Regions from separate parts of the Pararhizobium qamdonense genome, predicted to be linked through region 2. Evidence: riboswitches for the same ligand, from Rfam matches in the RefSeq annotation. Region 2 holds a riboswitch; each other region holds the start of a gene.
What was found. Region 2 has a riboswitch for cobalamin ahead of metE (5-methyltetrahydropteroyltriglutamate--homocysteine S-methyltransferase). Riboswitches for the same ligand answer to the same signal wherever they lie in the genome.
Positions count from the first base shown of each region.

Region 1: another riboswitch for cobalamin. It lies ahead of PYR65_RS09645 (CbtB domain-containing protein); the one in region 2 lies ahead of metE (5-methyltetrahydropteroyltriglutamate--homocysteine S-methyltransferase).
Region 3: another riboswitch for cobalamin. It lies ahead of cobU (bifunctional adenosylcobinamide kinase/adenosylcobinamide-phosphate guanylyltransferase); the one in region 2 lies ahead of metE (5-methyltetrahydropteroyltriglutamate--homocysteine S-methyltransferase).

Region 1 covers NZ_CP119566.1:1,995,339-1,997,598, reverse strand. Annotated here, with positions in the region: gene PYR65_RS09650 (bifunctional diguanylate cyclase/phosphodiesterase) at 1-739, opposite strand, end outside; cobalamin riboswitch at 1,005-1,274, shown strand; gene PYR65_RS09645 (CbtB domain-containing protein) at 1,323-1,499, shown strand; gene PYR65_RS09640 (CbtA family protein) at 1,692-2,260, shown strand, end outside.
Region 2 covers NZ_CP119567.1:350,893-353,152, reverse strand. Annotated here, with positions in the region: gene metE (5-methyltetrahydropteroyltriglutamate--homocysteine S-methyltransferase) at 1-969, opposite strand, end outside; cobalamin riboswitch at 1,080-1,294, opposite strand; gene PYR65_RS22890 (multidrug effflux MFS transporter) at 1,436-2,260, opposite strand, start outside.
Region 3 covers NZ_CP119566.1:2,376,969-2,379,228, forward strand. Annotated here, with positions in the region: gene PYR65_RS11425 (chloride channel protein) at 1-510, opposite strand, end outside; cobalamin riboswitch at 643-1,040, shown strand; gene cobU (bifunctional adenosylcobinamide kinase/adenosylcobinamide-phosphate guanylyltransferase) at 1,217-1,741, shown strand; gene cobW (cobalamin biosynthesis protein CobW) at 1,745-2,260, shown strand, end outside.

The DNA of each region.
Region 1 (2,260 bases), on a different replicon from region 2:
CGATCAGAACGGCAAATTCATCACCGCTGACGCGGGCGATGAACGAGTTTTTCGGAACGCCGGCCTCAATACGCCGCGCGCAGGACCGCAGGACATCGTCGCCCGCCGCATGGCCGGCCGCGTCGTTGATCTGTTTGAACCGGTCGAGACCAATATGCAGGATCGCCAGCTTCTCCGGGCCCTCCCCCTCGGCAAGCTCCGCCAGCCGACGGTCGAAAAAGCGGCGGTTTGGAAGCCCTGTCAGGGAATCGTGCTCGGCGGCATGCTGTATCCGCTCGGAGCTCACTTCCAGCGCAACGGCGCGCGCTTCGGCAATCGCCTTCTGCCGCCGCAATTCGCGATTGAGCAGCACATCCGCCGTCACGTCCCACTCGGCACCGATGAAGGTGATGTGGCCGTCTTCCTCGAAACAATAGGCACGCGAGCGCAGATGGCGGGTTTCGCCGTCCGGCAGGATGATCCGGTATTCCGACGAATAAACGTCGCCTGTTGCAATCGCGAGATCGAAATCCGCTTGCGCTTGCACAAAATCATCGGGATGAATCGCATTCATCCACACCGCCGCCTTGACGCGCTTCTGTGTCTTGCCCGTTGCGTAGAGCCGATGCATTTGCAGGTCCCAGACGACTTCGTCCTTCTGCGTATCGTGCTCCCACACCCCGATCTGAGAAGCGTCGAGCGCAATTCCCAAGCGGCGAAGAATATTCTGAAATTCCTGTTCGGACCTCGCCGCTTTCATGGTCTTCTCTGTGGGTGATGCTTCGCGTGTCAGCGCCGCCGCATTCTACACCAAGATTGCTAAAGAACTATTGTTCCGGTGAATAAGAAGAGTATCTTTCAATTCAAACAACCATTGAGTGTTTCTTGAAAAAACCGGGTTGCAACTTGAGCGCATACCAGGTTGTACTACATATCCAATTTAGACATTGCGGGGAAAAATCAAGAGCTGCAATACGTCATTGGAGGTCGCAGCGCCGAATTGACATGCATGATACGACGGCATAATCATTGCGGGATCAATTGGTTCCCTGGGGGCGAGGCGCTTTCGGGGAGTAAATGGGAACGTGACGGGTGGACCCATTCTGGGCATCTTCATCACGGCCGACCCCGCGACTGTAGAGCGGTCAGAGTTTGTCATGCCGGTTTGTTCAGCCGGTAAAAGCCACTAGGGCGACGGGATTTCAAGCCCTGCCCCGGGAAGGTGAGACAGGCTCCTTGGCGCGAAAGCGCCTGACGCCGCGAGCCAGGAAACCTGCCGGTTGATGAAGGGCATGGTGCCCAATTGAGTGGGATATATTCCACGCGCCATCACGGAGGTTGTCATGGCTACGACTACAGTTTCAAGCATTCCGCTTTCTCTCAGCGACCGCATCACGACGGCCGTTCTCGCCCTGTTGATCGGTGGTTTCCTGGTCTTCGGTGCAGGCCTTGCCAATTCTGCAGTGCTGCACGACACCGCCCACGACGTCCGCCACTCCTACGGCTTCCCTTGCCATTGATGAACGGTGGAAGGCTTTGCGCTTTCCGCACCTGATCGATGAGAGGGATCGCCGATTTCCGACAGGACATCGCGCGGCCCTGGATTGCGCCCATGCTTTTGCATCGGGCGGTTTTTGCCGTGGGGAATTGAAACACAGCAAGCGTTGAGCACGACAGATCGATCAGTTCCGCTTGATTTTTGGGGGTATCACATGATTGTCAAAACACTTCTGGCCGCATTGGTGGCTGGGTTGATCGCGGGCGTCTTCATGACGGCGGCACAGGAATTGCGGGTTGTCCCGCTCATCCTTCATGCCGAGGAATTCGAAGTCAAGGAACCCGCAGCCGAGCCGCCTGCCACGACCGAAGGTCAGCAGCAGCAACAGTCCTCGCTCAACCGGTCCTCGGTCATTGGCGAGATGTTGTCCGCACTCTCGCCGGTCACGCCGGCCTATGCCCATGAGGGCGAGCATGAGGAAGAAGGCGGCATCATGTTCGGCATGAGCCGTTTCTCCGGCACGCTGCTTGCCAATCTGGTGGCCGGTGCCGGTTTCGGCCTGCTGCTTGCCGGAGCAAGCCTGGTGTTCAACCAGCCGATTACGTTGCGCAACGGCGCGATCTGGGGCATTTGCGGCTGGCTTGCGGTGCATCTCCTGCCGGCCGTCGGCCTGCCGCCGGAACTTCCGGGCTTTCCTGCAGCCGATCTGCAAGACCGCAAAATCTGGTGGCTCGCGGCGATCGTTCTCTCTGTGGCCGGACTTTATCTCATCGTGCTGCGTGG
Region 2 (2,260 bases):
CGGCTGGATGCGCTTGGACAGCCCGACAAGATCGGCGCGCCAGACATTGCGTCCGTCGATGATCCCCAGCGACAGGACGAGATCCGCCGGTGCCTTGTCGATCAGCACGGCGGCCTGCTGCGGCGCCCGCACCAGATCGACATGCAGGCCCGCGACCTTGAGTTTGAGCGCCGTCTCCAGATTGTCACCGATCGCGCCGAAATAGGTTGCCAGCATGACCTTCAGGCCGGGCGCAGCAGTGCTGAGCGTCTCGTAAGCATGAGCGAACGCGGCACGTTCCGCCTCCGTGAGATCAAGAACCAGGCAAGGCTCGTCGATCTGCACCCAATCTGCACCCGCTTGCGAAAGCTCGGCCAGGACCTGTCCGTAGACCGGCAGCAATTTGTCGAGCAGGCTGAGCGGCGAAACGCCATCCTGTGCCGCCTTGCCGAGTTTGAGGAATGTCAGCGGCCCGAGAAGAACCGGGCGGGTGTGCACACCCAATGCCTTTGCCTCGCGAAACGCGTCGAGCGGCCGGTTGGCCGTCAGCTCGAACGTCTGACCGGCTGAGAATTCTGGCACCATGTAGTGATAGTTGGTGTCGAACCATTTGGTCATCTCAAGGGCTGGTACGCCATGCCCGTGCTCCGCATGGCCGCAGCCCGCGTGGCCGCCGCCCTGGCTGCCTCGCGCCATCGCAAAATAGGTCTTAAGATCGACTGGACCACCTTTCCAGCCATAGGCGGCAGGGATGGCGCCGACCATGACGGCGGTGTCGAGAACATGGTCATAGAGCGAGAAATCATTGGAGGGGATGGTGGCGATACCCTTGTCTTTCTGGAGCGCCCAGTTTTTGACACGCAGATCCCTTGCGGTCGCAAGCAGTTCGTCTGCGGACGACTTGCCGGCCCAATAGCTCTCCAGCGCAAATTTCAGTTCGCGCTTGGCCCCGATCCTGGGAAATCCCAGATTTGCTGTGGTGATGGTCATTTTCCTTACCCCGATTGTTGAGGGCAAGGGACAAAGTGGACGCATTGCGTATCGAACGATGGACAAAAGGTCCCCGTTGCGCAAAGCGGCACACCGGGACACCCCGCCCGTGGACGTTATCTATCGCGGCAGGTCTCCTGGCTTGCGGGTCATCGTCGCTGTCCGGTCTTCCCAGGGCATTTGCGTCCCAGTGACGTTCGGTAGACAGAAACTCGCCGCTTACAGTTGCGGGGGCAGCTCCGGCATGGACACCTTGCGGCATCGCACCGGATTCCCTCTTAGCTCCGGATGCGAACTCCGGAGAACCACGATATATCCAACATGCGGCAAACGGCACACTCAGTCAAGAGACATAAAGGAATGCTTATGTCTTTAAGCGATGACGGGTTCTAGTTGCCCGCTCAAAATGCAAAAGGCCCGGAGATATCTCCAGGCCTTTGCCACTCATCCCGTAACAGTCAGGCACTTATTCTGCAGCGGCAATCGCCCGGCGGCGGCCGATGGTTGCCTGCGTCAGCAGCAGCGCTCCGACGGCACAAAGAGCAATGCCCAGGGCCATCGGCACGGCCGTGCCGTCGAAGAATACCGAGGCGATCACCATGGCGACGGCGGCCGTGACGAAATGCAGCGTTCCCATCAGCGACGATGCCGTGCCGGCGATCTCGCCATGCTCTTCCAGCGCTAGAACCGCGCTGGTCGGGATGACCAGGCCGAGAAAGCCGTAGCCGACGAACAGGAATGCGGCCATGACCGGAAGCTGGTTGAACCCGAGGCTCATGACGATGGCCATGGCCGCCATGGTCAGCGCAAAGGCCGTCACCGCGATCCGCATCACCCGCACAAGCCCGAAGCGCTCGCCAAACCAGCCGGTTGCCTGCGATACCGCAAAGAACGACACGGCATTGATCGAGAAGGCAAAGCTGTATTGCGTTGGCGTTAGCCCGTAATAATCGATCAGCACGAAGGGCGAATTGGCGAGATAGACGAGGAAGCTGGAAATCCCAAGGCCACCGATGAAGGTCAGCGTCAGAAAGTTCTTGTCCCTCAGCAACACGCCATACGCTGCCATGGCGCTGCGAAGGCCGCTTTCGGCACGGTGTTCCCTCGGGCGGGTTTCCCGCAACTGTGTTGCGAGCAGAATGAGGCCGATCAAGGCGGCGATCGTCACGGCCCAGAACACGCCGCGCCAGCCATAGAACTCGATGACGGCGCTGCCGGTCAGCGGCGCAAGGATCGGCGAAATGCTGAACACCAGCATTAACAGCGACATCAGCCGGGCAGCCTGTACGCC
Region 3 (2,260 bases), on a different replicon from region 2:
CGAGCGGCGAAGCTGCAGGGAAATGCCGAGCTTGGAGGCGATGCCGGACGCAAGCTGCGTATAACCGGCCTCCAGCCCGACAGAGGCGCCGAAACCGTTGGAAATCAGGTTCTGGACTGCGACGATAATGCTGTCGGTGAGCGACAGGCGGCCGCCGTGCAGGGCGTTTGCTTCGATCGGATCGACCATCGGCTTCTTGCGCCAGGAGGCCAGAAGCAACATCAGCAGACCCAGAAGGATGCCGCCGACAATGGGCGCGATCAACACGGAGATTTCGCCTATTAGATTGCTGGAGCTGAGGCGCTCTGCGTCGGAAATCCCGAAAATCAGGCTGTGCAGACGGCTGGATATGATGCTCATCGCCGTAACAGCCAAGCCAGACGTGACGCCGACGATGATACCGGCGGTGACCAGACCCAGTTCGCTTCGCCGCGCAAAGGCGCGTATCCGCCCGATGTCGAAAAGCAGGGAAAGAGAGCTGAGCCGCCGCAGGTCGAGTTTCGGTATCATTTTCAGCTTCATGGCTTGGCCGTCCTGTCTCTGACCCGTCGTAAAAGGCATGGCAGCGGAGATCAAGCCTCGTCTGCCGATGTGCGGGTGTCTGCGGATGCGCCGCAATTGACTTGATCCGGGCGAGCGCCTAATCATCAGCCATTGGATGGTTCCCGGTATGCCGTTGCATGCCGGGAGTAAATGGGAATGCGACGGGCCGGACCCATGCCGGGCGTCCTTATCGCAGCCGACCCCGCGACTGTAGAACGGTCAGGGTTCGCCATCCGGGAAAGCCGATACGTCCGGACTGTCCGCATTCGCGGCGGCGGACAGGACCGGCCCAACCGGAAAAGCCACTGGAGCGGCATTGTGATCAGCCGGGGCTGGACGCCTCTATGTCTACGAATCGTCCACCTCTTCACGATGCCCGCCGATTGCGGTCACGCAATCCGGCGCAAAAGCTCCGGGAAGGCGAGGCGGACCCGTTCGTCCCCTGATAAGGACGTGGCGCCGTGAGCCAGGAGACCTGCCACCCTCAAGGACGCCATCTTTATTTTGGGGTCCGCCCGATCCAGGGAGAAATGCTCCCGATGCCAGCACGGAGGTTGTCATGGCTTTATCATCCCGTTCCCGGAACGGACCGTTTTGCGTTGCCGCACAGGCCGGTACCCGCCGTGCACAGATTGCGTTTATTTCCGGCGCGCGCTGAGGCCGGGATCATTTTATGACATCGATACAGTCAGGCTGCGTGCTGGTCTTGGGCGGCGCCCGTTCCGGCAAATCCGCTTTCGCCGAGAAACTTGTCGTGGCGTCGGGTCTGCGCATGCATTACGTCGCGACCGGAAGGGCCTGGGACGGCGAAATGCAGGCAAGGATTACCGAGCATCGCGATCGCCGCGGGGATGACTGGCAAACCCATGAGGAACCGCTTGAACTCGCCTCCTGCCTGAAATCGATCGATGCGCCCGATCGTATCATCCTCATCGATTGCCTGACGCTCTGGGTCACCAATCTGATGATGGAGCATCGGGATATACAGGCGGAATTTGAACGGCTGGCGGCCTATGTGCCGCAGGCCAAGGCCAGGCTGGTCTTCGTGTCCAACGAAGTCGGGCTGGGCATCGTGCCGGAAAACCGGATGGCGCGCGACTTTCGCGACCATGCCGGCCGGCTGCACCAGATCATTGCGGCGATATCCGCAGACGTCTATTTTATCGCGGCCGGATTGCCGCTGAAAATGAAGGGTTGATCCATGACCATTGAAAAAGCCGCTCACGGCAAGATCCCGGCCACCGTCATCACCGGCTTTCTCGGTGCCGGCAAGACGACGATGATCCGCAACATCCTGCAAAATGCCGGCGGCCGCCGCATCGCGCTGATCATCAACGAATTCGGCGATCTCGGCGTCGATGGCGACGTCTTGAAGGGCTGCGGCGCGGAAGCCTGCAGCGAGGACGATATTATCGAGCTGACCAATGGCTGCATCTGCTGCACCGTCGCCGACGATTTCATCCCGACCATGACCAAGCTCCTGGAACGCGAAAATCGCCCGGATCACATCGTTATCGAGACATCCGGCCTTGCCCTGCCGCAGCCGCTGATCGCCGCCTTCAACTGGCCGGATATCCGCACGCAGGTGACCGTCGATGGCGTGATCACCGTGGTCGACAGTGCTGCAGTTGCCGCCGGACGCTTCGCCGACGATCACGACAAGGTCGATGCTCTGCGCGTCAACGGCGACAATCTCGACCATGAAAGCCCGATCGAG